DNA from 2 places in the Saccharopolyspora erythraea genome. Region 2 is predicted to be linked to the other one. Evidence: riboswitches for the same ligand, from Rfam matches in the RefSeq annotation. Region 2 holds a riboswitch; the other holds the start of a gene.
The links. Region 2 has a riboswitch for cyclic di-AMP ahead of HUO13_RS03040 (transglycosylase family protein). Riboswitches for the same ligand answer to the same signal wherever they lie in the genome.
Positions count from the first base shown of each region.

Region 1: another riboswitch for cyclic di-AMP. It lies ahead of HUO13_RS10825 (C40 family peptidase); the one in region 2 lies ahead of HUO13_RS03040 (transglycosylase family protein).

Region 1 covers NZ_CP054839.1:2,339,712-2,353,958, reverse strand. Annotated here, with positions in the region: gene HUO13_RS10885 (6-phosphofructokinase) at 1-578, opposite strand, end outside; gene HUO13_RS10880 (polyadenylate-specific 3'-exoribonuclease AS) at 696-1,196, opposite strand; gene HUO13_RS10875 (lysophospholipid acyltransferase family protein) at 1,240-2,001, opposite strand; gene HUO13_RS10870 (DUF308 domain-containing protein) at 2,523-3,002, shown strand; gene HUO13_RS10865 (ROK family glucokinase) at 3,097-4,050, opposite strand; gene HUO13_RS10860 (hypothetical protein) at 4,044-4,445, opposite strand; gene HUO13_RS10855 (ArsA family ATPase) at 4,451-5,653, opposite strand; gene HUO13_RS10850 (SRPBCC family protein) at 5,673-6,116, opposite strand; gene HUO13_RS10845 (metallophosphoesterase family protein) at 6,217-7,005, opposite strand; gene HUO13_RS10840 (polyketide cyclase / dehydrase and lipid transport) at 7,031-7,423, opposite strand; gene HUO13_RS10835 (AMP-dependent synthetase/ligase) at 7,722-9,530, shown strand; gene HUO13_RS10830 (basic secretory family protein) at 9,882-11,198, opposite strand; gene HUO13_RS10825 (C40 family peptidase) at 11,327-12,283, opposite strand; cyclic di-AMP (ydaO/yuaA leader) riboswitch at 12,389-12,542, opposite strand; gene HUO13_RS10820 (NYN domain-containing protein) at 12,944-14,247, opposite strand, start outside.
Region 2 covers NZ_CP054839.1:633,822-648,068, forward strand. Annotated here, with positions in the region: gene HUO13_RS03015 (helicase-associated domain-containing protein) at 1-772, opposite strand, end outside; gene HUO13_RS03020 (hypothetical protein) at 1,219-1,404, shown strand; gene HUO13_RS03025 (NAD-dependent malic enzyme) at 1,620-3,074, shown strand; gene moaC (cyclic pyranopterin monophosphate synthase MoaC) at 3,096-3,575, shown strand; gene HUO13_RS03035 (molybdenum cofactor biosynthesis protein MoaE) at 3,696-4,742, shown strand; gene HUO13_RS03040 (transglycosylase family protein) at 5,366-5,971, opposite strand; cyclic di-AMP (ydaO/yuaA leader) riboswitch at 5,993-6,108, opposite strand; gene HUO13_RS03045 (MoaD/ThiS family protein) at 7,176-7,463, opposite strand; gene moaA (GTP 3',8-cyclase MoaA) at 7,468-8,526, opposite strand; gene HUO13_RS03055 (TOBE domain-containing protein) at 8,710-9,108, shown strand; gene modA (molybdate ABC transporter substrate-binding protein) at 9,111-9,872, shown strand; gene HUO13_RS03065 (ABC transporter permease) at 9,938-10,708, shown strand; gene HUO13_RS03070 (sulfate/molybdate ABC transporter ATP-binding protein) at 10,737-11,912, shown strand; gene HUO13_RS03075 (HAD-IIA family hydrolase) at 11,939-12,703, shown strand; gene HUO13_RS03080 (hypothetical protein) at 12,713-13,054, opposite strand; gene HUO13_RS03085 (YccF domain-containing protein) at 13,147-13,545, opposite strand; gene HUO13_RS03090 (PhzF family phenazine biosynthesis protein) at 13,624-14,247, opposite strand, start outside.

The DNA.
Region 1 (14,247 bases), 1.7 Mb from region 2:
TCCGGTCCGAGGATCACGTTCGCGCCACCGGCCAGGCCCGAGTGCAGCGCGATCCAGCCCGCGTGCCGTCCCATCACCTCCACCACCAGGGCGCGGTGGTGGGACTCTGCGGTCGTGCGCAGCCGGTCGATCGCCTCGGTGGCGATGTGCACGGCGGTGTCGAACCCGAAGGTGTAGTCGGTGGCGCCGAGGTCGTTGTCGATGGTCTTGGGCACCCCGACCACCGGCACCCCGTCGTGGGTGAGCCGGTCGGCGACGCCGAGGGTGTCCTCGCCGCCGATGGCGACGAGCGCGTCGACCCCGTGCTCCCGCATGGTGGCCTTGATCCGGGCGATGCCGTCGTCGATCTTGTAGGGGTTGGTGCGGGACGAACCGAGGATGGTGCCTCCCCGGTTCAGGATCTCCTCGACCCGGTCCAGCCCCAGCGGCATCGTCAGCCCTTCGACCGGCCCCAGCCATCCGCTGCGGAACCCGAGGATCTCGTGCTCGTAGACCGAGATCCCCTTGCGGGTCACCGCGCGCAGGACGGCGTTGAGCCCAGGGCAGTCACCTCCGCCGGTCAGAACTCCGACACGCATTCCAGTCGGCATCTCCTCGCCGCCTCCTCGTTCGAACCCGCTCGCTCGGGTGATTTACGTCTCCCCGCCGGGGCGAGCGTTTCACGAACTGGATCGGTGCAGCAAGTAGGGGTGCGCTCACAGCGGGTATCCGCGGCGGCGCTGCACCTCCTCGATCACCTTCCAGCGCTCGAGGTTGTGCCTGGCGTCGGCCAGCGCGTCGTGGGCGTTCTCCGGTGCGGCGGGCAGCTTGGGCTTGCCCACGTCCTCCCAGCGCTGCCGCAGGTCGCGGGTGAACTTCGGGATCCGGGACGGCAGCGCGGGCATCGGCCCCCACAGCTGGGCCAGCGCGACGTGGTCGTAGGCGGCGTACCAGGCCCACAGCTCGATGTTGGCGCCGCGGGCGGTGAGGAAGGAGTACAGGTCCTCGCGGATCCGCGCCCGCGACCGCCAGGCCGGGTCGGTGGCGGGCGGGAGCTGCGGGAGCACGTTCTGGCGCACCCACTGCCCCGCGCGGCTCGGGTCGAACTCCGTGGAAACCGCGTAGAACTCGCGGCCGGACTCCTCCACCATCCCGATCGACACCAGCTCGATGGTGTGCCCGTCCTCGATGAACTCGCAGTCGTAGAAAAACCTCACCGGCAAAGCCTAGGCTCCGCCGGTGCGCGGGCGCCGACCCCCGTCAGCCCGCCTTGCTCTCGGGCACCCGGTCGCGCTCGCGGGCGGGAGCGGTCGTGGACTTCCAGCCCGCGACGTGCTTGCCCTGGGCTGCCAGGTCGTCCTTGGCCTTGGCGGCGTAGATGTCGACGTACTCCTGGCCGGAGAGCTCCATCAGCGCGTACATGATCTCGTCGGTGATCGAGCGCTCGACGAACCGGTCGCCGGCCAGACCCTCGTAGCGGGAGAAGTCCAGCGGTTCGCCCACCACGATCCGGACCTTGTACGGGCGCCACATCTTCGACCCGATGGGGTTGACCTTGTCGGTGCCGAACATGGCGATCGGGATCACCGGGACGGCGGCCTCCAGCGCCATCCGCGCCACGCCGGTCTTGCCCTTGTAGAGGCGGCCGTCGGGCGAGCGGGTGCCCTCGGGGTAGACGCCGAGCAGCTTTCCCTCGCCGAGCAGCCGGACACCGGTGTCCAGCGCGGCCTGCGCCGCGGCGCCGCTGGAGCGGTCGATCGGGACCTGGCCGACGCCGGAGAAGAAGTACTTCTTGAGCTTGCCCTTGACGCCCTTGCCGGTGAAGTACTCGCGCTTGGCCAGGAACGTGACCCGGCGCGGCATCATCAGCGGCATGTAGAACGAGTCGGCGACGGCGAGGTGGTTGCTCACCAGGATCGCCCCGCCGGTCGGCGGCACGTTCTGCACGCCCTCGATCACCGGTCGGCAGAACAGCTTCATCAGAGGGCCGAGCAAGATGTGCTTCATCACCCAGTACAGCACTGCGCCGCTGCCTCCCTGAGAAGTTGTCTTCAGCCTGGCCGAGCCCGGTCGTCCGCGCGGTCCGGTCAACTCTGACGGATCCGGGCACGGCGGTCCTGGGCGGCCGAGTCCCCCCGCTCAGCCTACGGAGCCGGAACTCCCCGCACAATGCGGGCCGCCGCAGACCGTCCCACACCGCCGCGTCGCGTGCGACGATGAGTCGGTACGGCTTGCGGATGCGGTTGGGAGGCTGGGGTGCCCGTACTTCTCGGGGGCGAACCGCTGGTCGACGGTTCGTGGGACATCGAAGTACCGCGCTGCCAGGGGGTCGGCGGCACCCCGGGGCAGGTGCGGGCGTCGCGTCAGGCCGGCGGTGTGCGTTTTCTCCTGCCGCGTCCGCTCTCGGAAACGGCCGTCCGGCAACCGGTCGGCGAGCACGTGTCCTCGCACGTGACGGCGTCCGATCACGACGCGCGGACGGTGTCGCCCGGTAGCGTCGGGTTCGTCCACCGGATCCATCGCGAGCGCTCCGAGGTAGCTGCATGAACACCCGGCACGACAGGTCCGATGGACCCGACGACATCGACGCCGCCTTCGCGGAGATCGTCGCGGGCCTGGAGCGCGAGGGCGGGGTCGGCAAATGGCCGGACTCCGACGAAGAGGACGACGGCCCGGCCGCCGAGAAGGCGACCCGCGACGAACCCGCATCCGCCCCGGACGACACCTCCGACGACAGCGCGCAGGGCCCGCGGGACTGGACACCGTCCGCCGAGCCCGAGGACGAGGGGCATTACGAACCGCCGGAGCCCCCGCCGCTGCCCACTCCCCGGCCGTCCACGCTCGGCGGCATCGTCGTGATCGCCATCGGCCTGCTCCTGCTGCTGGTGCCGGCGCTGGCGGGCATCGGCAGCTCCTCGGCGCTGCCCATCGGCCTGATCGCGGTCAGCGCGGGCATCATCTGGCTGCTGCTGCGGATGCGGCAGGGCCCGCCGAGTTCCGGCGACGACGGCGCCCGCCTCTGAGCGCCTGTTCTCGACCTTCGAAGCGGCGTAACCGCTTGGCCCACCCCCGCAATCCGCACCGCCACGCAAGGTGAGTTCAAAGAGAGGAGCCCGGTCAGCGGCCGGTGACCTGGTGGGCGACGACGTGCTCGCGGGCCAGGGTCGCCGCGCCGACCATGCCCGCGTCGTCGCCGCGCTTGGCCACCGCGATCCGCGCCAGCGGGCGGTGCCCCGCGCCGGTGAGCGCCTTCGCGTAGTGCTTGCGCGCCTCGCCCAGGAACAGGTGCGCCGACCCGGACACCCCGCCCGCGATGACCACGACCTCCGGGTCGTAGACGTCGGCGACCAGTGCCAGGCCCTCGCCGAGCCACCGCGCCAGCTCCCGCATCGCGCGCCGCGCGAGCGGGTCGCCCTCCTCGGCCGCGCGCGCGACCCGGACCCCCGTCAGCGGGGTGCTCTCGCTCAACAGCGGACCGGCCGTGCCGTCGCCCCGTTCCTGCAGCTCCCGCACCGTGCTCACCAGCGCGGTGCCGCTGCAGTAGCGCTCCCAGCAGCCGCGCTTGCCGCACGGGCACGGCCGCCCGTCGGGGACCAGCCGCAGGTGGCCCAGCTCCGGCGCCACGCCGTAGGCACCGCGGAAGACCTCGCCGTCGAGCACCAGCGCCCCTCCGATGCCGGTGCCGAGCGCGACCAGCGCGGCGACCCGCGCCCCGGTCGCCGCGCCGAAGCGCTGCTCGGCGATGGCCGCGGCGTTGGCGTCGTGTTCCAGCACCACCGGCAGCTCGACCCGCGCGGCGATCCGGTCCGCCACGGCGACGTGGCGCCAGGCCAGGTGCGGGGCGAAGCGCACGACACGGCGGTCCTCGCTCACGAAGCCCGCCACCGCCAGGCCCACGGCCGCGACCGGGTGCCGCAGCGCCAGACCGCGGACGACGTCCGCGATCGCCGAGTCCAGTTCCTCGCCGGTGTCCGGGGTCGGCACGCGCAGCGTGTCGAGCACCGCGCCCCGCGGGTCGACCACGCTGGCCCGGACGCTCGTACCACCGACGTCAACGCCAACGGTCAGCAACCTGATCCGGCCCCGTTCTCGCTGAACACGCGCCCTCCGACACGCCGCACGTCGATCCGCTGCACCTTCGGGGCCGCGTCCGGATCGTCGTCGCCGGGCTCCGGCGCGGTGCCGGTCGCGGCCTGCGGTGCGGGTTCCGGCGGCGGGTGGCCGGTCCGCTCGGCCAGCGCCTCGCGCAGCACGTGCACCAGGTCCGCCAGCTTCGCGGTCAGCTCCGGTCGTTCCCCGCGGGCGATGGCGACCACCGCGCACACCGGGCACCAGCCGCAGCTGCCCTCGCAGGGCACACCGCCCTCTCTCACACCGCGCAGGTAGTCCTCCGCGCGCACCGCGAGGCCCTCCAGCAGCAGGCGCAGCTCCTCGGCGACCTGGTCGCGTCCTGGTTCCTCTGCCATCTCGCTCACCGCATCCACTGGTCCGGATCGGGCCGGAAGCCGATCGTCAGCCCGTCGTCCCCGGCGACCGCGGAGGTGACCACGCAGCGGCGCAGGACGGCGGGCAGCGCGATCAGCCTGCGCCTGCCGTCGACGGTCACCGCGAGCTCGTCGGCGATGCGCGCGAGGTCGACATCGGCGTCCTCGTGCAGCGGCAACGCGATCCGCAGCGAGTACTCGGAGTCCAGCGCGCGCCCGCCGCCGGTGACCCGCATCGCCGGGATGTCCTCGCCGGCCGCCAGCGGGTCGCCGTCGCCGTAGAGCTCGTCGGCGAGCTCCCGCAGAGCCTCGACACCGACCGGCTCGGCCGCGCGGTGCTCGACGGTGCGCAGAGGCACGTCGGTGGCCGCGCGCACCGAGTCGAGCACGGCTTCCTGCTCGCGCCTGCGGGTCCGCATCCACTGCGCGGCCTCGCCGCGCGCCGCGCCGGGGTTCGGCACCAGGCGGTTGGCGACCAGCCCGTCCACGCGGACCTGCTGCAACGCCAGCGCGGTCAGCGTCCGGCGGGTCTCGGCGGCCACCACGCTCTCCGGCGTCAGCACCAGGCGCACGCCCGTGCCGGGGTCGGCCAGCATCTCCCGAAGCGCGGTGAGGCGTTCGGCCAGTCTGCTCAGCGCTTCGGCGGCGGCGTCCCAGCGCTGGACGTTCTCGCTGCCGGCCATGCCGGCCAGCATGCCGCGCACGACCCTGCGGTGCGCGGGGAACAGCCGCTCCAGGTAGCCGGACAGCGACTCCGGAAGCGCGAGCAGCCGCAGCGTCTCGGCGGTCGGTCCACAGTCGACGATGACGGCGTCCCAGAGCCCGCTGGCGGCGAGCCGGTGCACCTCGGCGAGCGCGAGGAGGTCCTCCACGCCGGGAAGCAGCGTCAGCTCCTCGGCCTCCAGCTCGGCGACGCCTGCCGCCAGCAGCATGGTGCGCAGGTGCTCCCGCAGCTCGGCCCAGTTCTTGTCGACCAGGCCGCGGGTCTGCACCTCGGCGGCGTGCATGCCCAGCGGGATCTCGCGGGGTTCCGGACCCAGCGGCACGCCCAGCGCATCGGCCAGCGAGTGCGCCGGGTCGGTGGACACGGCCAGCACCCGCTCACCGCGCGCGGCGAGCCGCGCCGCGGTCGCGGCGGCCAGCGTGGTCTTGCCCACGCCGCCCTTTCCGGTGAACAACAGGATGCGCAAAGGGCCGTCTTTCGGTGCGTCAGCGGGAGGTCTCGACGCGGCGCTTGAGCTCCTTGAGCGCCGTGTCCATGATCATCTTCTCCGCCTTGCGCTTGAACATGCCGATCATCGGGATCGCCAGGTCCACGGCAAGGCTGTAGGTCACCTCGGTGCGGGAGTCGCCCTGCGGGTCCAGCCGGTAGCTGCCGCGCTGCGCCTTCTGCACCTGCCCCTCGGAGAGGTTCCAGCTCACCGATAACCCGTCTTCGGCCCAGTCGTAGACGTTGACGTAGGTGTCCTTGACCACACCGGCGTCCAGCACGAACCTGACCTTCTCGGCCCGCCCGCCCGTGGTGGTCGACAGCACCTCGGTTTCCTTGACCGCCGCCGCCCATTCCGGGTACGCGGCGAAATCGGAGATCACCGCCATGATCTCCGCGGCGGGAGCTTCGATCACGATGGACTGGGTGGACTGATCGACCATGCACCGCAGGTTACAGGGCGCGACGCGCCACGTCGCGTGACGCGTCGCGGCACCGGCGCACACGTCCGGAGACGGGGTCCGGCCATCGCCGCGGCGCGGGTCACCACTCCAGCACGTACGGTCGTCCGGTTCGCTTGAAATGGCCGACGTTGACGCATTCGGTGCGTCCGACGCGGACCCGTTGCGCGAGCGGCTGGTGCACGTGCCCGAACAGCGACCAGCGCGGGGCGTCGGTGCGGATGCGCCGCAGCAGAGCCGCCGACCCGTGCTCGGGACGCCTGGCCACGACGTCGTAGAGCAGCTCCGGGACGGCGGGCGGCAGGTGGCTGCACAGCACGTCCAGCGGCTCCAGCGCGGCCAGCGCGTCGTCGTACTCCTGCTCCGGCCGCAGGTAGGGCACCCACGGGGCGTGCTTGCGCAGCACGGCGCCCTCCGGCAGCAGGGTGCCGCCGATGAAGCCGAAGCGCAGGCCCCCGATCAGTGCGCTACCGCCGTCGAGGACGTGGATGCCCTCGCGCTCGAACTCCGGCCACAGCCGCGGGGCGTCGACGTTGCCGGGCGTGGCGTAGGTGGGCGCGGTCATCGCGCCGAACAGCTCGGAGTACTGGTCGCGGACGGCGTCCTCGACGACCTTGGCCGGGTCGGACAGGCTCTCCCACAGCGACCGGGCGTAGGCGGAGATCTCCTTGCCACGGTGGCTGCGGCGCAGCTCGGCGAAGCGCGCGACCTTCTCGGGCCCGAAGACCGCGCCCAGGATGCCCTTGTCGTGCTCGTGGTAGTCGACGAAGTCGATCAGGTCGCCGAGCACGACCAACGCATCCGCGCCGTCGCCCGCGCGCTTGAGATCCTCCACGTTGCCGTGGACGTCGGAGACCACGTGGACGCGCAACCCAACTCCATTCCGCAGCGCCTGCTCAGTGCACCTGATCCGAAACTAGCGCCGGCGGGCAGCCCGGCGCACGACCCGACTCGAGCTGGTCCTTGAGCGCGAACGCGACCGCGCGGGCCGCCAGCCGGCGGCGTCTCGCCTCGGTGGCAGCCGACCTGCGGACGCCCGCGGGCAGGTCGGCGCGCAGGAAGTAGTGCAGCACCGTGCCGTCGAGCACCGGCTCGAGCCACACCTCCATCGTGCCGGTCAGCGGGCCCGCGATGCTCCAGCGCACGCCCTTGACGCCCCTGGCCTCCTCGACGCGCAGCACCAGGTCTGGCCAGTAGCGCCGGTGCCGCGCCGGGTCGGCGAAGCGCTCGGCGACCGCGCCCGGCGCGGCGGCGATGAAGACCTCGTCGGAGACGTCGATCGCGGGCATGCCCACAGCCTGCCATCCCGCCCGGCGCGTGCGGACGCCGTCCCGCCGGGTGAGCGGGCGGGCCACGGCGCGGATGCGAGCCGCGGCGGCCCGAGCGCGGAGGCGCGGGCTCACCTGCCCCATCCGTGCGGTGACGGTGCCCACGCACCGCCAGCGACCTGGGCTGGCGCATGGCAAGCTTCCGGAAGGATCAACGACCCCCACCATGCGCCGGGGGTAGCAAAACCGGGACTACCGCTCGGTAACTATCGGCGTTAGGTTGTGCCCCGACCAAAGGCGTGTTTTCGGAGGTTTCGACGTGCGAGAGTTCAGCGTCCCAGCCACGGCGAAGGTGGCAGACGACGAGAACCTCACCGACATGGTGTGGGCCAACGCGGAACGTTTCGGTGGCACCGTGAGCTTCCGGCGCCGGGTGGACGGCACCTGGATCGACGTCACCGCCGCGGACTTCGCCGCCCAGGTGCTGGCCGTCAGCAAGGGCATGATCGCCGCGGGCCTGCAGCGCGGCGACCGGGTCGCGCTGATGTCCAAGACCCGCTACGAGTGGACGCTGCTGGACTTCGCCATCTGGGCCGCGGGCTGCGCCACCGTGCCGATCTACGAGACCTCCTCCGCCGACCAGGTCGAATGGATCCTCACCGACTCCGGGGCCAAGGCCGCCTTCGTGGAGACCGCCGCGCACCGCGCCGAGATCGACGCGGTGGTCGACCGGCTCCCCGACGTCGGCCACGTGTGGCAGATCGACGGCCCGACCGACGGCGGCGCGGCAGGCGCGGTGGACGAGCTGACCGCGCTGGGCTCGGGCATCGACGACCGCGAGGCCCACCAGCGCCGCCGCGAGGTCGGCGCCGACGAGCTCGCGACGCTGATCTACACCTCCGGCACCACCGGCCGGCCGAAGGGCTGCGAGCTGACCCACCGCAACCTGCTGGCCGAGGCGCGGGCCGAGATCAACGCGTTCCCGCAGCTGATGCAGCCGGGCAACTCGATGCTGATGTTCCTGCCGCTGGCCCACGTGCTGGCCCGCGCGGTGGCGATCGGCTGCATCTACGGCCGGACCACGCTCGGCCACACCGGCGACGTCAAGGACCTGATCAGCGACCTCGGCTCGTTCCGGCCGACGTTCGTGCTGGCGGTCCCGCGCGTGTTCGAGAAGGTCTACAACACCGCCAAGCAGAAGGCGCACGCCGACGGCAAGGGCCGGATCTTCGACCTCGCCGAGGAGACCGCCGTCGCCCACAGCAAGGCCCACGACGACGGCGGCGCGGGCATCGGCCTGCGGCTCAAGCACCTCGCCTTCGACAAGCTCGTCTACGGCAAGCTGCGCGCCGCGCTCGGCGGCCGCTGCATCGCCGCGGTGTCCGGCGGTGCGCCGCTGGGCGAGCGGCTGGCGCACTTCTACCGCGGCATCGGCGTCGCCGTGCTGGAGGGCTACGGGCTCACCGAGACCACCGCCGCCGCGACGGTCAACGTCGAGAGCGCCTTCAAGATCGGCACGGTCGGCCGCCCGGTCGCGGGCACCACCGTCCGCATCGCCGAGGACGGCGAGATCCTGATCAAGGGCGACGTGGTGTTCCGCAGCTACTGGAACAACCCGACCGCGACCAAGGAGTCGCTGGAGGACGGCTGGTTCCACACCGGCGACCTCGGGTCGCTGGACGACGAGGGCTTCCTGCGGATCACCGGCCGCAAGAAGGAGATCATCGTCACCGCGGGCGGCAAGAACGTGGCACCGGCGGTACTCGAGGACCACCTGCGGGCGCACCCGCTGATCAGCCAGTGCATGGTCGTCGGTGACAAGAAGCCGTTCATCGGCGCGCTGGTCACCATCGACCCGGAGTTCCTGCCGTCGTGGCTGGCCAACCACGGGCGCAAGGAGACCACCACCGCCGCCGAGCTGGTCGACGACCCGGAGCTGCGCGCCGAGGTGCAGAAGGCGATCGACGAGGCCAACAAGGCGGTCTCGCGGGCCGAGCAGATCAAGCAGTTCCGCATCCTGCCGGAGGACTTCACCGAGGCCACCGGCGAGCTCACCCCGAGCATGAAGCTCAAGCGCAACAAGGTCGCCGAGAACCACGCGCAGACGATCGAGTCGATCTACGCCTGACGCGCTCACGTCCGTCCCGGCCGGTCCGCACCCGAGCGGGCCGGCCGGGTCGTCTTTTCATGAGCGGCACCCACCCTCGCAACCGGCACCGCCTGAGAGTCAGTTTCTGGTCTTCGAAGCGGCGCAGCCGCTTGGCCCACCCCCGCAACCCACACCGCCGCGGGTTCTCAGGCGTCCTCTGGCGAGGACAGCTTTTTCGCCGCGTATGAGCGATACGTCAGAAAAAGATCCCGGAGCCAGAGGGCGCCTGAGGTTCCGCCACCGACACCGCCACGCAAGGCGAGTTCGAAGACAGGTACTGAAGGTCGGCTCCCCGCACTGCTATGCAAACCACGCTCCGCGCGGCCTCGCTCAACCGAAGGTGCGGAGCAGGTGCTCGCGCCAGCCGTCGAGGAGCTGCCCGGTGCTCATCCCCGCCACCTCGCGCAGCGCGAGGTCCACCGCCTCCGGTGAGCTGGAGCCCGCGACGCGCCGATAGAGCAGCACCAGCCGCTGCTCCCCGACCCGGCCCGCCAGGTAGCCGACGACCGACCACGCCTGCTGGTAGGCCAGGTCCAGCCGCCGCCCCGCCAGGTGGAAGTCCCGGTCCGACGGCAGCCCCGCGGGCGGCCCCTCGCCGCGGACCTGCCGCACCAGCTCCGGAGCCACCTGCGCCGGCGCGATCCCGCTGTCGCGGTAGCCGACGTAGTCGGCGAAGCCCTCGAGCATCCACATCGGGGCGCCGTCGACGGTGTCGGCGCGGGCGGCGACGTGGGTGATCTCGTGCCGCAGCACCACGCCCAGCGCGGTGTCGGAGAGCCCGGCCGCGGTGATCGGGTTGAGCACGATGCGCGGCCCTTCCACGCGCCGGGCCGCGGTGTCCACGCCGTCGGCCACGGCGACCGCCGCTATGCCGTCCACGGCGAACTCAGGGCCGACCAGCGCCCGCAGCTCGTCGCTGGTGCTGGGCAGCAGCACCGCGACCCGCCGCGGCCAGTCGGTGCCCCAGACCCGGCTGACCCGGTCGGCCGACTCGTCGAGCATGCCCGCCACCCGCTCGACCAGTTCGCGGTTGTCGTCGTGGCCGACGACCAGTCCCCCCGCGGTGGTCGTGGTGCGGCACGACGCGAAGTCCCAGGGACCGCGCCAGGTCGGACGTCCCCGGGTTTCCAGCGCGTCGTCGGAGGTCAGGTACCAGGAGTCGCCGCGGCGGACGAACAGGTAGCCCATCGTGCGGCGGGTCGGCACGGTGTCGACGGCTTGCAGCGCGTACTCCAGGCTCACCCGGGGTGCCCAGACCTCGTCACCGGGCACCGGCGGCACGGGAGCCGACGGCAGCACGTCGGCGGCGTCGACGTGGTAGGCCCAACGGGACAGCGGCACCTCGGCGAGGTTGTGGAACAGCGCCCGCTGCCGGTCGTGGAAGTCGGTCGGCGCCTTGGGGTCCACTGAGGACAGGAACGAGAGCTCGTCACGCGCCCGCAGCGCGGCGGCGCGCCGCTCCAGCAGCGCGCGGACCGCGGCGGTCCGGGGGTCCACGGGAGCCCGCGGCTGCCGTCCGGCCAGGCGTTCCGGCCCGGGGCGCGGCGGACTGCCGTCACCGGGCAGCGAGATCACCGACAGGCCGGCGACGACCGCGGCGGCGGCGGCCGCGGCCACCCACCCGCGCAACGTCCCGTGGCCTGGCACAGCGCGGATCGTAGGCCGGGGCGGGGACCGGAGCCCGCCGCGATCACCCGGTATCGCAGGCCGCGGAACCCCGTGTCACACGAAAGGGACCGGCACGATGCCGGTCCCTCCCGATGGAACTGCGGTCGTCAGCCGACGACTCGGCGAATCCCGTTGACGTCACCGATGCTCTTGTAGTCGGCGACCTTCACCACGTCGCCCGTGGTGGGCGCGTGCACCGCCTTGCCGTTGCCGATGTACATCGACACGTGGCTCTGGCTGTCGTAGTAGAAGATCAGGTCACCGGCCCTGAGGTCGCCTGCCGAGACGGAACGGCCCTCGGTCTTCTGGGTGCCGGTGCTGCCGCCGATGCTGACGCCGGCCTGCTTGTACGCCCACTGCATCAGGCCGGAGCAGTCGAAGTTGCTCGGACCCTTGGCGCCGTAGACGTAGGGCGAACCGGTCTTGCTCAGCGCCGCGCGCACCGCGGACGCTGCCGCGCCCGCACCGTCGATCGGACCGTTGTAGCTGGTCTCGCCGTCGCCCTTGAGCGAGTCCTGGTCCTCGCCGCTGAGCTGGTTGTAGCGCTGCTCGGCCTTGTCGATCGCGGCCCGCATCTCCGTCTCCTTGCGGGCGAGGTCGCCCGCGAGACGGCCGGCGTCGGTCTCGGCCTGCACGGCGCGGTTGCGGGCGTCGTGCGCCCGCGACTCCGCGGCCTCGGCCTGGTCGACGGCGGCGGAAAGCCGCTTCACCGCGTCGTTGTTGTCCTTGGCCAGCACGTCCAGCGCCGACGCGCGGTCCAGGAAGTCGTCCGGGGACTCGCTGACCAGCAGCGCGGAGAGCTTGTTCAGCCGCGCGCCCTGGTAGGAGGCGTTGGTGAGCCGGTCGACCTGGCCGCGGAAGCGTTCTTCCTCCGCCCGCGCCTGGTTCGCGACCTGCTCGGCCTGGGCCGCCTCGGCGTTGGCGCGACCGAGCTCGGCCTTCTTGGCGTCGTGGTCCTCTTCTGCCTTCTTCTTCTCCTCGGTCAGCCGCTCTGCCTGGTGCGTGAGCTCACGAACCTGCTTTGCGGCGTCCGAGGCGTTGTCGGGAAGCGGGGGGTCCGCCATCGCCGGCGCGGTCGACATGCCAACGGCGGCCGCGACCGCGGTAGCGGTGAGTGCTCCGCGCAATGAGCGCTTCAGTCGGTGCGACGCCACGTCGCGCATGCTCCTTCGTCTGCTCCGACCGCCTGCCGGGTGAGCTGACGGGTTCGGGCTCGAAGCTGCCCTACCAGCGGGCATGCTCCGCACACCCGGACCGGATTCACCCCACGGGTTGGTTCCCCGGCTCGGCTCCCCGACAAAGCCGATTCGGCGGCGACTCGCGGAGCCGCCCGGTTTGGGAAGCTGATCGCCGCGAAGTCCCGGTTAGGTTACGAAAGGTGAGCCGCGGCGTCCAGAAGTGGGGCCATAAATATGTGAACCAGAGCGCAAGGTATCTAACGGAGGAGATTCGTGTGCTCACGGTAGCGCTACCAGCAGGGCTTCTACCTGGCCTTGTGATTGCGCTGCCAACGCTTGCGGGAACCGGCTACCCGTGCTGTCACCGGCCTATGAGATCGGCCACTCGCCCAGCGGTAGCGATCCGGCGCCGAACCGCGCGCCCGTCCCCTCCCGCCTGCCCGGACCCCGCGCCGGAGGGTCTGTTCGGCGAAATCCCCTTGGCGGCGGCGGAAACTCCGGCTCCGCGTCCGGACTCCCAGCGCAGGCGCCGGAACCCGACGGTGGTCAGACGCGGTGGAGCCGGGACAGCAGGATCGCCGACGGCACCGCGTAAGCACCGCGACGGCGCACCGACTCGACCACCGCGCGGTCCGACGTCGCCACGACGAGCTGCCTGCCCTGCGGCTCGGCGGCGACGAGATCGCGGATCACATCGTCGGCCTGCACACCGGGTTCGCTGAACAGCACCCGCACCCCGCGCGGCCCGGCCGCGGGCACCGCGAGCACGTCGGCACCGTCGAAGACCACCGTGACCTCCGCGCCGGTGCGCGCGGCCAGCGCCGCGAGCTGGTGCGCGAGGCGGTCGCGCTGGTCGGCCAGCGGCAGCTCGGGGTAGCCGGTCTTGGTGACGTTGTAGCCGTCCACGATCAGATGCACCGCGGGAAGCGCCAGCAACCGGTCCAGCGCCGCCACGTCCTGCACCTGGCCAGTGGCACCGGAGTGCGACCGCACGCGCTGCACGACGTCGGCCGGACGCGGGCCGCTGCCGGTCGCGCCGAGCTCCCTGCGCAGTCCGCCGAGCGCGCCGTCGAGCGTCTCCAGCAGCAACGCCAGCCGCACCTCGTCGCCCTGCCTCGCCTCCCGCGCCGAGTGGCGCGCGGTCTCGGCGTCGGCCGCCGCGCGGTCGGCGCGCAACCGCTCCTCCCGGGCGCGGGCCAGCTCGCGGTCGCGCTCGGCGGCGATCTCCGAGATCGCCGCGTCGGCGTCCTCGCGCACCCGCTCCAGGTCGGTACGCGCCGCCTCGGCCTCGTCCTTGGCCTCCTTCAGCCGCACGCCCTGTTCGCGCAGGCGCTTGCGGAGCCGGTCGGCCTCCGCGCTGCTCTGCCCGCAGGCGCGCTCCACGGCCACCTTCGCCTCCGCCAGCTCCGCCCGCAGGCGCTCGGCCTCGGCGGCGAGCTTGTCCGCCCGCGTCGCCGCCGAGTCCCGCTCACCGCGGAGCTGGCCCTGCTCGGTGCGCAGCGCGACGAGCTCGACGTAGTGCGCCGCGACCGGGGCCTCCTGCAGGACGGCGGCGGCCGCGACGACGAGCGGGTCGTCGTCGGTGAGGCTCAGCGCCTCGGGCCGCTCTCCCCGGCACCAGTCGACGACCGCGGTCCGGAAGACCGCAGAGTCGCGCAGCGCGGCGATCAACGCCCCCTGGCCGAGCTTCGCGCGCTTGGCGGGCGCGAAGCGCACCACCGGGCGCAGCTGGGCGGGCACGTCGGCCGCGCGCATCTCCCCCAGCGCATCGGCCGCGAGCTCGGCCAGCCGGGAACGCAGCGGCCCGGCGAGCCCGTCCCAGTCGACCCGCACGCCAGGGGTCTGCTGTG
Region 2 (14,247 bases):
CGAGGAGCAGCTCGATGTCGCGCAGCAGTTCCAGCACCTCGCCCGCCGCCGTGGAGTCCACCGCGGAGACCCCGGCGTCGGTCAGGTCCAGCAGCGGTTCCTCCGGTTCCACCCGGCCCATCGGGTGGTCGCCGCGCACGGCGAACGCGAGCTGGCGCGGCAGCTCGACGGTCTCGGCGTCGCGGCGCAGCAGCAGGCCCTTGGCCAGCAGCCGCTGCACCGGATTGACCGCCCGTTCCAGCGGTGTCTGCGCGGCGGCGTCCCGGGTGCGGCCGATGGGGGAGCCGTCGGCGAGCTTGCCGATCAGCCCGCGCTCGTCCTCGTCGAGCTCGGCGATCGCGGCCTTGGCCTGCGCCTCGGTGAGGTTCTCGGCGGGACGGCCGAGCCCGGCGGGGAACGTCGGCAGCGCCTCGCGCACCGCGGGGGAGATCGACAGCGCGTCGTCGTCGCCCCAGACCAGAGCGCGGGCGCGGAGGTCGTCGAGCGCGCGGCGGGTGCGCTGCGGGGTCACGTCGCTGCCGAGCAGTTCGGAGGCGGCGCCCAGGGATGCCGCCTCCACGTCGGCGTCGAGCAGGACGAGCGCTTCCAGCGTCGAGAGGGTGAACGCGTCGAGGTCCTCGCAGGCCCGGGCCACCGAGGACCGGACCCCGGCGCGGGTGGCCAGCACGCTGCTGTCCGCGGGCGGGGGCGTGGCCAGGTCGGGCCGCATGCGCAGCAGCGCGACGAGGTCGTCGTCGCCGCGTTCGCGCAGCCAGTCGGCGAGTGCAGGCATCCGTTCCACGATACCGAGCGCCGGCCCGGAAACGCCCCTCGCTGTGACGCCCGACAGGCACGGAAGCCGAGTCGTTGGGTCGAGCGCAGCACGGCGCGGCGTCAGGGCCGGAGCCCGACGACCGTGAGTCGTCGGGTCGCTACGGCAGCCCGGCAAGACTTACGGGCCGCCGGGACGTGGGCGCAGCGCCTGCGACGGGCGGTCCGCCGCCGTGGCGCGACCCGCGAGGCCCGCCCCGGACGACCTCTCGCGCCCCGGTGCCCGTCCGGTCGCCGCCGTGGCTCGCGCAGCCCCGGCATGCGCCCACATGGTCCCCGGGCTCCGACCCTCAAACCCCCGCGGACGGCACGGTCAGCCGGTGTGTCCCCGGCAACCCGTGGGTGAGTCCGCGCCGGGTATCCGGCAAACTGGAACTCGCAACAGCCTGAGTGGTCAGGAGGAATGAAGTGGCCGGAAAGAGCAAGAAGGACCGCATCGACCCGTCGTGGCCGAAGGTCGGTGACGGGGAGCACCCCGTGAGCGAGTTCCTCGCCGACAAGCAGGGCGCGCTGTCCCCGTTCGGCGACACCAGCTTCCCGCTGTCGACCGAGACCGTCCCCTACACCCACCCGGTCACCAAGATCAACAAGTAAATCCGCCGGGCTGTCAACACCTCCGGCCGGAAACCGGCCCGGATATCCCTCACATTCGTGAAAGTTCTAGGATTTTTCGTGCCGGGTGAACTTCGGTCGCTTTAGAGGCCCGCAGGGGCTTCACCCCGGATGAGTGACCTGCTCCGGCGGCCACCGCGGTCGTCCGGAGCGCGTCGCCCGGCCAAGTCCACAGACTCTTGCGACAGGGGTGTGCCATGCCGGTTCCAGGTCCGGGTTATTCGATCACCGTCCGCGTCGAGGCTCCGCCGTCCGCGAGCGCCGCCGGTGACCTGACCGGTTCAGTCGGCCGCGCGGGCGGTGTCATCACCGCCTTCGACGTCGTCGAGTCCCACGCCGACCGGATCGTCGTCGACATCACGTGCAACGCGTTGTCGGCCGACCACGCCAGCGACATCACCGACGGCCTGCGGGAGCTGCCCGGCGTCACGGTCCGCAAGGTCTCCGACCGGACGTTCCTGGTGCACCTCGGCGGCAAGATCGAGGTCAACTCCCGCGTCGCGCTGACCAACCGCGACGACCTCTCCCGCGCCTACACGCCCGGCGTCGCCCGCGTGTGCACGGCGATCGCCGAGAACCCCGAGGACGCCCGCCGCCTGACGATCAAACGCAACTCGGTCGCGGTCGTCACCGACGGCTCGGCCGTGCTCGGCCTCGGCAACATCGGCCCGGAGGCCGCGCTGCCGGTGATGGAGGGCAAGGCGGCGCTGTTCAAGAAGTTCGCCGGGGTCAACGCCTGGCCGGTGTGCCTGGACACCCAGGACACCGAGGAGATCATCCGCGCGGTCGAGCTCATCGCCCCCGTCTACGGCGGCATCAACCTCGAGGACATCGCCGCGCCGCGCTGCTTCGAGATCGAGCGCAGGCTGCGCGAGAAGCTCGACATCCCGGTGTTCCACGACGACCAGCACGGCACCGCGATCGTCGTGGTCGGCGCGCTGCGCAACGCGCTGCGCGTGGTGGGCAAGGACATCACCGACTGCCGGATCGTGGTCTGCGGTGTCGGCGCCGCGGGCTCGGCGATCATCCGGCTGCTCCAGCGCAAGGACCCGCGCGACATCGTCGCCGTCGACATCGACGGCATCGTGCACTCCGGGCGCGGCGACACCGACCCGAACCTCCAGTCGATCGCGGCGGGCACCAACGCCGAAGGCCGCACCGGCTCCCTCTCCGACGCCGTCGCCGGGGCAGACGTGTTCATCGGCGTCTCGGCCCCGAACCTGCTCAGCGCGGACGACGTGGCGACCATGAACTCCGACGCGATCGTCTTCGCGCTGGCCAACCCGGACCCGGAGATCGACCCGCTGGAGGCGCAGCGCCACGCCAAGGTGGTGGCCACCGGCCGCAGCGACTACCCGAACCAGATCAACAACGTGCTGGCCTTCCCCGGCGTGTTCCGCGGTCTGCTCGACGCTCACGCCCACGAGATCACCGACGACATGATGATCGCCGCGGCCAACGCGGTCGCCGACGTCGTCGACGGCGAGCGGCTCAACGCCTCGTTCATCGTCCCCAGCGTGTTCGACTCGGCGGTCGCCCCGGCGGTGGCCGACGCCGTGCGCAAGGCGGCGACGGCGGGCCGGACGGCCCGGCCCGCGCCGGTCGGCGGTTCGGCGCTGCCGTGGTCCATGGCCGAGGACCTGGAGTACTGAACCGCGGACTACGCTCGTCGTATGGCGCAGAGCGATCTCACGCACGTCGACGAGGCGGGCGCGGCCCGCATGGTCGACGTGTCCGGCAAGCAGGTGACCGCCCGGACGGCGGTGGCGAGCGGAGTGCTGCGGACCACCGCCGAGGTCATCGGCCTGCTGCGGCGCGACGGACTGCCCAAGGGCGACGCGCTGGCGACCGGCAGGCTCGCCGGCATCATGGCCGCCAAGCGCACCCCCGACCTGGTCCCGCTGTGCCATCCGATCGCGCTGTCGGGCGTCAAGGTCGACCTGGAGGTCGGTGACGCGGAGGTGCGGATCACCGCGACCGTGCGCACCACCGACCGCACCGGCGTCGAGATGGAGGCGCTCACCGCCGTGACCGGCGCCGGCCTCGCGCTGCACGACATGATCAAGGCCGTGGACCCCGCCGCCGTGCTCGACGCCGTGCGCGTCGAGCGCAAGGAGGGCGGCAAGACCGGCACCTGGGTACGCGAAGGCTGAAGCAGTGCTGGGACGGTCCCGCCGGTCGGGCGTGGCCGGCCCGCGGAGCCGGCTCCCGGGTCCGCGCGCCGACCGGGCTGCCGGTCCCCGCAGGTCCCCACTCCGAGACAGGAGAAGTCCATGACGCGCACAGCTCGCGTGGTCGCGGCGTCGAACCGGGCCGCCGCCGGTGTCTACGAGGACCGGACCGGGCCCGTGATCGTGGAATGGCTGCGGGCGCGCGGCTACGAGTCACCCGACCCCGTGGTCGTCCCGGACGGCGAGCCGGTGGGCGCGGAGCTGCGCCGCGCGGTCACCGACGGCGTGGACGTCGTCATCACCACCGGCGGCACCGGCATCAGCCCGACCGACCGGACGCCGGAGGTCACCGCCGAGGTGCTCGACTACCCCATCCCGGGCCTGGCCGAGGCGCTGCGCTCGGCGGGGCTGCCGCAGGTGCCCACGGCGGTGCTGTCGCGGGGTCTCGCCGGGGTCGGCGGTCGCACGCTGATCGTGAACCTGCCCGGCTCGCGCGGCGGCGTCAGCGACGGGCTCGGTGTCCTGGAGGGCGTGCTCGACCACGCGGTGGACCAGATCCACGGCGGCGACCACAAGCCCCACGGCGGGGCAGGCGCCTCCCACGGCACCGTCGCTTCGCACGGCGTCGGTGGGCCGCACGGCGGCGCTGTCGCGGCTGAGGGCTCCTCCGGCGGCGCGGTCGCCGCCGGCCACGACCTCGGGCACGCGGCGCCCGCTCGCACCCAGGCGTCCGTCCTCCGCGCGGACGTCGTCGACGAGGCGATCGACGTCGACGAGCTCGCGCGGCTCGTCGAGCACCGCGCGGCGGGCGCCGTCGTGACCTTCGGTGGCGTGGTCCGCGACCACGACGGAGGCCGCGGTGTCCGGGAGCTGGAGTACACCGGCCACCCCAGCGCGGGCGACGTGGTCGCCGAGGTCGCGCGCGAGATCGCCGCCCGCTTCGAGGGCGTGCGCAGCATCGCCGTCGCCCACCGCATCGGCCTGCTCGCCATCGGCGACGTGGCCCTCGGCTGCGCGGTCGCCGCCGAACACCGCAAGCAGGCCTTCGACGCCTGCTCGGAACTCGTCGACGAGGTCAAGCGCCGCCTCCCGATCTGGAAGCGCCAGGTCTTCGACGACGGCTCCGAGGAATGGGTCAACTGCCCCTGAGCGCAGGAGCACCGCTGCGGGCCTGCGAGACGCTGCGTTTCTCCGCCCGCGCTCGCTCTGCTCTGTTCGGGCTCGGCTGACCCGGCTCGGCTCTGTCTGGCTCGGGCCCGGCTGACCCGGCTCGGCTCTGTCTGGTTTGGCTCGGCCGCACCCGGCTCGGTTCCGGCTGATCGGCTCGCGTCGGCGTGAGCCGGTCGTTTGGCCGGCCCGGCTTGCCCGGCCCGGCTTGCCCGGTCTGGCGCGGCGCGGCCTGATCTGGCGCGGCGCGACCTGCTTCTGGCCAGAGCCCTGTCTCCACGGCCCGGTTCGGCCCTATGCGGCGCGACTTGGGCTAGCTGGCACGACTCGCCGCCTTCCACGCATCGGCCCCGACTCGCCCACGGCGTGTCGTGTCCTTGCCGGATGACTGGCCACTGGTGGCTCGGCGCGGAGGTCCGTTTCAGCGGTGCGGGAGTGTCCGCCGCTTGGTCGTCGGAGGGGTTCCCGGTCCGGAAATGACGGAACCCCACCGCTGGGGGAAGGCGGTGGGGTCCCGAGTTTTCAGGGGGCGGGCCGCGTCAGCATTCGGGGCACTGACGCGACCCGCGCTCCTGGGGGCCGTCCGGCCGTCAGGCCGGCCCAGCTCACTTGATGTCGAGCTTCTGGCCCGGGAAGATCAGGTTCGGGTCCTTGATGATGTCGCTGTTGCGCTCAGCGATCTTCTTGTAGTCGACGCCGAACTTCTCACCGATCTTGCCGAGCGTGTCGCCGAGCTGCACCGTGTAGTCGCCGCCACCGGTCTGCACCGGGCTGGTCGTCTTGGTCTGGGTGCGGGGCTGGGTCTTGGTCTCGGTCTTGGTGACCTTCTTGGTGGTCTTGGTGCTACCGCTGGTCCAGTTCAGCTTGGCGCTGCAACCCGGCCACGCGTTCTTGCCCTGCGACGCGAGGACCTTCTCCGCGACGGCGATCTGCTCCTCGCGGGTGGCGTCCTTGGCGTTGCTCGCGTACTGGGTACCGCCGTAGGCAGCCCAGGTCGAGGGGGTGAACTGGAGACCGCCGGAGAAGCCGTTGCCGGTGTTGGCGCTCCAGTTGCCGCTGCTCTCGCACTGCGCGAGGGCGTCCCAGTTGGCGGCGTTGGCGGGTGCTGCGATCGCGAGCGGGGTGGCGATCACGGCACCGGCGACGGCGACGCGAGCCGCGGCACGAGCGGCATTGGAGGGTTTGCGGTGCTTGCCGTGGTAACGAGCCATGTTCCTCTCTCCTGCCGCGCCTGCGAAGTGAGCTGTCGGGTTCGGGCTGAGAGGCAGCCCGGCCGGTCCTCGGACCGGCTTCACCCCTAGGGCGTTCGGGGCGCCCAGTGGTGGTTCCCCCGCCCCTGTCCGGTTTCTCCTGTTTCGGGGATCCGGAGGCCCGCCGGACAGGGCTCGGCGCTGCGGGCTTCCGGGTTCTCGCTTGGCCGGTTCGGGGCCGACCGAGGAGCGACACTACGTAATCAACGAGCCGATCGGAAATCTCTGCTTATGTGACGGTGGTCACAGTAACGCTGCGGTTGGGTGATCCGATCCGAGGTATCCGTGCTGATCAGAGCGTCGTTATCAAGTCGTGTCCGGCCCGAGATCGATCACCGTCAGTGAGGCGTGGGTCACCCTTTTTTCGCCGTTGCAACGTCGGTGTCAGGCCGCCGTAACCCTGAATTCGGGCTTCCAGGGCGGGATTCGGACCTCTGATCAACTTCACTGATCGAGTTCACGTGGACGCGAGGCGTGATCAAAGTGCATGGTCCCGCGCTCGTCCCCGTCGGGCTCGCGCGACCGCGCCGGAGACGATCAGCGCGCCGGACGCGAGACATCGGACGTATTCGGGGTGTGTGCGCAGAGCAGCCGAACACATACCGACATCACACGAGCGGGTTATCCCGACACGCCGACGTCGTGTTGTATACGCGCATGCGCGCGGGCGCGGGCGCGCGGACAGATAGATAAGGAATGGTCGCGGGCGTCGACGGCGGGACTCGTGTTCGCCGCGGGCGGACGGGAGGCTCCGCCCGCGAGGCGACCTGCGGAGCGGGTATGGCGCGATCTAGGCGATGCGGACCGTGACGAGTGGACGAACAGCACGGGGCCCGTGATCGGATCTGCGGTCGGCTCACTTCGGCTCGGCGGCGGAGACGCTGACCAGTTCCGCGGCGGCCATGGCGGGGCCCTGACCGTGCGGCGGCGGGAGACGCGACAGCGGCGGCTGCATGGCCGTGCGGTGGTTGTCCGGTGCCTGACCGCAGTGGCCGCTGGTGGCGCCGTCAGATCGTGTGGGTGTGGTGGAGCCCTGGCCGTAATCGTGAGTGGCAGTGCCGGGGGACCAGGCGGTGTGGTGGCGCCTGGTCGTAGTCGTGCGTGGCAGTGCGGGGGTCCAGGCGGTGTGGTGGTGCCTGGTGTCTCCCGACCGCCTACCGGCGGCTCAGCCGCCGGCGAAAGGCGGCAGGATGTCGAACTCCGCGCCGTCGGAGATCTCGACGGCGCGGTCCCGGACGGCTACGCCGTCCAGGAGGAAGCTGCAGGCGGGCACGACCTCGGCGAGTCGCTCGCCGCGGCTGCTGAGGACCGCCTCGATGAGGTCCGACGCGCGCAGCGGCCGCCCGTCGGTGGGCCTGGCGAGGCGCACGACCTCCTCCGCGACGCCGGCGGCGGCGCGCGCCCCGGCGAAGTAGCGCACCTTGACCGCCAGGTGCTCCGACACCGCCGTCATCGGCTCAGCCCCCGATCGCGCTCATCGGTCGCGACGGCTGGGCGAAGCCCTCGGTGTCCATGCCGTGCCCGGCCTTCTTCGCCCACATCGTCTCCTGCCACAGCCTCATGATCTCCTCGTCGCCCGCTCCCGCCCGCATCGGCCCGCGCAGGTCGGTCTCGGTGGCCGAGAACAGGCACGACCGCAGCTGCCCGTCGGCGGTCAGCCGCGTCCGGTCGCAGGTCGAGCAGAACGGCCGGGTCACCGAGCCGATGACGCCCACCGTCGCGGGGCCGCCGTCGACCAGCCAGCGCTCGGCCGGTGCCGAGCCGCGTTCGGCGGCGTGCGGGGTCAGGTCGAACTCCGTGCCGAGCATCTCCAGGATCTCCTCGGCGGTGATCATCTGCGTGCGGTCCCAGCCGTGCTGCGGGTCCAGCGGCATCTGCTCGATGAACCGCAGTTGGTAGTCGTGCTCGACGCAGTAGCGCAGCAGGTCGCACGCCTCGTGCTCGTTGAGCCCGCGCATCAGCACCGCGTTGACCTTCACCGGCTCCAGCCCGGCGGCCTTGGCCGCCTCCAGTCCTTCGAGGACGTCGGAGAACCGGTCGCGGCGGGTCAGCTCGCGGAACGTGTCGCGGTCCAGCGTGTCGAGCGAGACGTTGACCCGGTTCAGGCCACCGCGCTTGAGCGCGTCGGCGTAGCGGCCGAGGTTGATGCCGTTGGTGGTCAACGACGTCTTCGGGCTGGAGGGCAGCTCGGCGGTCGCGCTGATGATGTCGACGAGGTCCTGCCGCAGCAGCGGTTCTCCGCCGGTGAAGCGGACGTTGGTCACGCCGAGCTCCTCCACCGCGATCCGGATCAGCCGGATCATCTCGCCGGTGTCGAGCAGTTCGGAACGCTTGAGCCACGGCAGCCCTTCGGCGGGCATGCAGTAGGTGCAGCGAAGGTTGCACTTGTCGATCAGCGACACCCGCAGGTCCGTGGCGATGCGGCCGAAGCGGTCCACCAGTTGCGGGGTGTCGGGTCGCGTCGACATGTCGGTCGTGGGGCGCACGACCGGGATTCCCAGGTCCACCGCGGTCACCTGTCGACCCTAACGCGCTGCGGCGCTGATTTCGATCGGCGCGGAGGCATTTGTACTGCTTCTCCCAAACCGGCATCTGCGCAGGTAGTGGCATCGGAGGAAGCTACGAAACCGATCACCGTGACGCATTTGCGGGGCTCCGGGCCTGGTTGCCGCCGTGGATGCGGAAGTATCGTCTCTGCCGTGCCGCACTATCGGATTTCTGAGGTCGCCGGCCTGCTGGGTGTCAGCGACGACACTGTGCGCCGCTGGGTCGACGGCGGTGCCCTTCCCACTGGTCGGGACGCAAGCGGGCGCATCGTCGTGGACGGCGCCGCGCTCGCCCGCTTCGCGCGGGACCAGGCCAAGTCCACCCCGGACCCGTCCGGGGTCGGGCGCTCGGCGCGCAACCGGCTCGTCGGGCTGGTGACCGAGGTGGTCTCGGACCGCGTCATGTCCCAGGTGGAGATGCAGTGCGGGCCGCACCGCGTGGTGTCGCTGATGAGCACCGAGGCGGTGCGGGAGCTGGGGCTGGAGCCGGGAGTGCTGGCGGTGGCGGTGGTCAAGTCGACGACCGTCGTAGTGGAGACACCAGGAGAGTGATGATGTCGCGGATCAGGCCGGCGGTGGCGGGGCTGGTGGCGGTCCTGCTGCTCGGCGGCTGCGGGCAGGCGGCCCCGCAGCAGCAACAGCAGCAGGAGCGGACGTTGACGGTGCTGGCCGCGGCATCGCTGACCGAGTCGTTCGACGAGATCGGCAGGCGCTTCAGCGCCGAGCACCCGGGCGTGCGGGTCCAGTTCGACTACCAGGGCTCGTCGACGCTGGCCGAGCAGGTCAACCAGGGGCGCGGCGCCGACGTGTTCGCCTCCGCCGACACCAGGAACATGGACAAGGCCGCCGCGAACCTCGCGGCCCCGGCGGAGACGTTCGCGACCAACCGGCTGGCCATCGCCGTGCCGAAGGGCAACCCCGCCCGGGTCGCCTCGCTGGCCGACCTGGCGGCGCCCGGCCGGGTCGTCGTGGTGTGCGCGCCGCAGGTGCCGTGCGGTTCGGCGACGGAGAAGGTGGAACAGGCCGCGGGCGTGCGGTTGCAGCCCTCCAGCGAGGAGGACGACGTGAAGGCGGTGCTTCAGAAGGTCTCCGCTGGCGAGGCCGATGCCGGGCTCGTCTACGTCACCGACGCCCGGTCCGCGGCGGGCGAGGTCGACTCCGTGGAGTTCCCCGAGTCGGGCAAGGCGGTCAACACCTATCCGATCGCGGCGCTGAAGAACGCTCCGCAAGCCGAGCTGGCCAAGCAGTTCCTCGCGTACGTGCGCGGACCCGCCGGCCGCGAGGTGCTCACCGCGCACGGGTTCGCGACGCCGTGACGTCGGCAGCCGGGGTCGAGGCGGGCCGGAAGCGGTCGCGGCCCTCCCACCGGCACCAGGTCGCGGTGCCCGGTGTGCTGTGGGTGCCCGCGCTGCTCGGTCTGGCGCTGATCGTGCTGCCGGTGGCGGGGCTGTTCCTGCGGGTCGACCCGGTGCGGTTGCCTGCGCTGCTGAGCAGCGAAGCCGCGTTGAGCGCGCTGGAGCTGTCGGTGCGCACCGGACTGGTCTCGACCGCGCTGGCGCTGGTGCTCGGCGGTCCGCTGGCCGTGGTGCTGGCCAGGTCGGGGATGCGCGGACTGCGGGTCGTGCGCGGGCTCGTGCTGCTGCCGCTCGTGCTGCCGCCGGTGGTCGGCGGCCTGGCGCTGCTGTACCTGCTGGGCCGGACGGGCCTGGCGGGTCAGGCGCTGGAGGTCGTCGGCGTCCGGCTGCCCTACACGACGGCGGCGGTGGTGCTGGCCCAGACGTTCGTCGCGATGCCGTTCCTGGTGGTGGGGCTGGAGGGTGCGCTGCGCACGGCCGGCGCCCGCTACGAGCAGATCGCGGCGACCCTGGGCGCGGGGCCGTGGCTGGCGTTCCGGCGGGTGACGGTGCCGTTGATGCTGCCCGCGCTCGGGTCGAGCCTCGTGCTCACCTTCGCCAGGGCGCTCGGCGAGTTCGGTGCGACGATCACGTTCGCGGGCAGCCTCCAGGGCACCACCCGCACGCTGCCGCTGGCCATCTACACCACGGCGCAGTCCGATGTGGATGCCGCGGTGGCGATGTCGTTGCTGCTGGTGGCGGTCGCGCTGCTGGTCATCGTGGTCGCGCGGCCGAAGGCCGTGGAGGGGCAGTCGTGACGGGAGCGGTCCGGCCGGAGGTGCGGTCATGAGCCTGCGGGCCGACATCGAGGTGCGGCGCGACGAGTTCGCGCTCACCGCTGAGCTGGCCGTCGCGCCGGGCAGGGTCCTGGCGGTGCTCGGACCAAACGGGGCTGGCAAGTCGACGCTGCTGTCGGCGCTGTCCGGCCTGCTCACACCCGACCGGGGACGCATCGAGCTGGGCGGGCACTTGTGGCTCGACACCGAGCGCCGCGTCCGGGTGCCGACGCACCGCCGCGGCGTCGGGCTCCTCGCGCAGAACGCGCTGCTCTTCCCGTACCTGACGGCCCTGGAGAACGTCGCTTTCGGACCCCGTGCGTCCGGAGTGGGCAAGGCCGAGGCCCGGCGGACGGCCGCGCACTGGCTGTCCGAAGTGGACGCCGCGGAGCTCGCCGACCGCAAGCCAGGGCAGCTCTCGGGAGGTCAGGCGCAGCGGGTCGCGCTGGCGCGGGCGCTGGCGGCGGACCCGAAGCTGCTGCTGCTCGACGAGCCGCTGGCCGCGCTCGACATCGACGCCGCACCCGCGATGCGCGGGCTGCTGCACCGCGTGCTGCGCCGCCAGCAGCGCCCGACCGTGCTGGTCACCCACGACGTCCTCGACGCCGTGGTGCTGGCCGACGAACTGGTCGTGCTGCTCGACGGACGGATCGTCGAGGCGGGGCCGACCAGGCAGGTGCTGTCCCGGCCCAAGGAGGCGTTCACCGCGCGCATCGCCGGGCTCAACCTCCTGCCCGGCGTCGCCGCGGACGGCGGGCTCGAACTGGTGGGCGGCACGACGGCGAGCGTGGCCGTGGAACCCGGCGACGCCGGCGCCGGGGGGCCGGAGGCTCCCGGAGCAGCCGGCCAGGGCGGCGCCACCGTCGCGCTGCACGGCCGGGTCGCCGAGCCGCTGGAGGCAGGCGAGCCCGCGGCGGCGGTGTTCGCGCCGTCGGCGGTCGCCGTGCACCGCGACCGCCCGTACGGCAGCCCGCGCAACACGATCCCGGTCCGCCTCACCGGCCTCGAACCGCGCGGTGACGTGGTGCGGGTGCGAGGCGCGGTGCGGGACTGCCCGCTGGCCGCCGACGTCACACCCGCCGCCGTCGCCGACCTGTCGCTCGTCCCGGGTGACGAGGTCTGGTTCGTGGTCAAGGCCGCAGAGGTGGCAATCCACCCCGTCTCCGGAGGATCATCTGGGTCGTGACTGAACCAGCCCCCTGGACCTACCTGATGGACATGGACGGCGTGCTCGTGCACGAGGAGCACATGGTGCCCGGCGCGGACACCTTCCTCAACGCACTGGGCGAGCACGGCATCCCGTTCATGGTGTTCACCAACAACTCGATCTACACCCCGCGCGACCTGCGTGCCAGGCTGCACCGCACCGGCCTCGACGTGCCGGAGGAGGCGATCTGGACCTCAGCGCTGGCCACCGCCCAGTTCCTGGAGAAGCAGCGGCCCGGGGGCTCGGCCTTCGTCGTCGGCGAGTCCGGGCTGACCACCGCGCTGCACAACATCGGTTACGTCCTCACCGACCGCGAGCCCGACTACGTCATCCTCGGCGAGACCAGGACCTACAGCTTCGAGGCGATCACCAAGGCGATCCGGCTGGTCGAGGGGGGCGCCAGGTTCATCGCCACCAACCCCGACGAGAAGGGCCCGAGCCGGGAGGGCACGCTGCCCGCCACCGGCGCGGTCGCCGCGCTGATCGAGCGGGTCACCGGGCGGGCGCCGTACTACGTCGGCAAGCCGAACCCGCTGATGATGCGGTCGGCGCTGCGTCAGCTCGGGGTGCACTCGGAGAACACGCTGATGATCGGCGACCGGATGGACACCGACGTCCGTTCGGGGCTGGAGTCCGGGCTCCAGACGATCCTGGTCCTCTCGGGCATCTCCGACGAGCACACCGCGGAGCTGTTCCCGTACCGGCCGACCAAGGTCGTGCGTTCCATCGCCGACCTGATCGACCACGTCAAGGACCCCTTCTGGGCCTGAGGCGGCGCGTCAGGCCGGGGGTGACGTCCTCGCGGCGCGGAGGCCGTCACCGCCCGGCCGGTCAGCGGTGGCCCGCGCGGCGGGTTCGGCGCGGCAGGGGCACTCGTGCTCGGTCTTCGCGCCCGGTGCCCGGTTGAGCTCGTCGGCGAGCTGCTCGGCGGCGTCGCGCACCAGCTCGGCGCGGCCGCCGATCGAGCCGTCCCAGTGCCGCTGAGCGGCGGCGAGCCGGTCGAGCAGGTCCGACTGCAACCGCAGCCGTTCGACCTGTTCCCAGGTCGCGGTGCCGTCGCGGCGCCGCAGCACCCGTTCGATGACCGCCGCCACCCGCTCCAGTTCGAGGTCCGTGATCATGTGCCCCCCTGGTCTGGTGAAATGCCGGACACCAGATGGGAGGGGCACACGACCCGCGACACACGGAACTGTGACGCAACTCACGTCAAGGGTCAGTGCACGTGGTAGAGCCGCTGCGCGTCGGCGTCGACGATGCGCTTGCCCAGCGGGAACAGCGACACCGGCACCAGCTTGAAGTTCGCGATGCCGAGCGGGATGCCGATGATCGTCACGCACTGCGCCAGGCCGGTGACGATGTGCCCGAGCGCCAGCCACCATCCCGCCAGCACCACCCACAGGACGTTGCCGACCGTCGAGAACGCGCCCGCGTCGGGCTCGTCGACCAGTCGCCTGCCGAACGGCCACAGCGCGAAGTTGGCCATCCGGAACGAGGCGATCGCGAACGGGATTCCCACGACCGTGATGGCCAGCACGGCACCGGCCACCACGTAGCCCAGCGCCATCAGCAGGCCGCCGAAGATGAGCCAGACGATGTTGAGCAACAACCTCATGCCACCAGCCTGACACTGATCGGCCCCAGTGCCCTCAGGTTCGACCCCGAGATCGGGCTCCGGCCCCTGAGAGGGTGATCACGCCAGCAGTTCGCCCTCGAGGACCGTGACGGCTCGGCCGCGCAGGCCGACGCGGTCGCCGCGCAGGCTCATCCGCACCGTGCCGCCGCGTGCCGAAGCCTGCTCGCCGACGAACTCGGCGCCGTGGCCGGTGCGGTCGAGGCGGACCGACCACCACGCGGCCAGCGTGCAGTGCGCGGAGCCGGTGACCGGGTCCTCCGGGATGCCGACCCGGGGCGCGAAGACCCGGCTGACGAAGTCGACGCCGTCGTGGTCGCCGGGGGCGGTCACGACCACGCCCGGCTTGGGCACCTGCACCAGCGCGTCGAAGTCGGGGTGCAACGCCCGCACCTCCGCCGCCGACGCCGCCCGCACCAGCAGCTTCGTGGCGCCCTCTGCGACCTCCTCGATGGTGATGCCGGGCAGTCCCGCGGTCAGCTCCTCCGGCGGCTCGACCGGTTCGGCCACGTCGGCGGGGAAGTCCATCTCGATCCAGCCGTCCTCGCCCGCGGTGCAGCGCAGCTCCCCGCTGGCGGTGTCGAACAGCTGGTCGCCGCCGAGGACGTGCGCGGTGGCCAGGGTCGCGTGCCCGCACAGGGGCACCTCGGTGTCCGGGGTGAACCAGCGCAGCGGTTTGGCGGG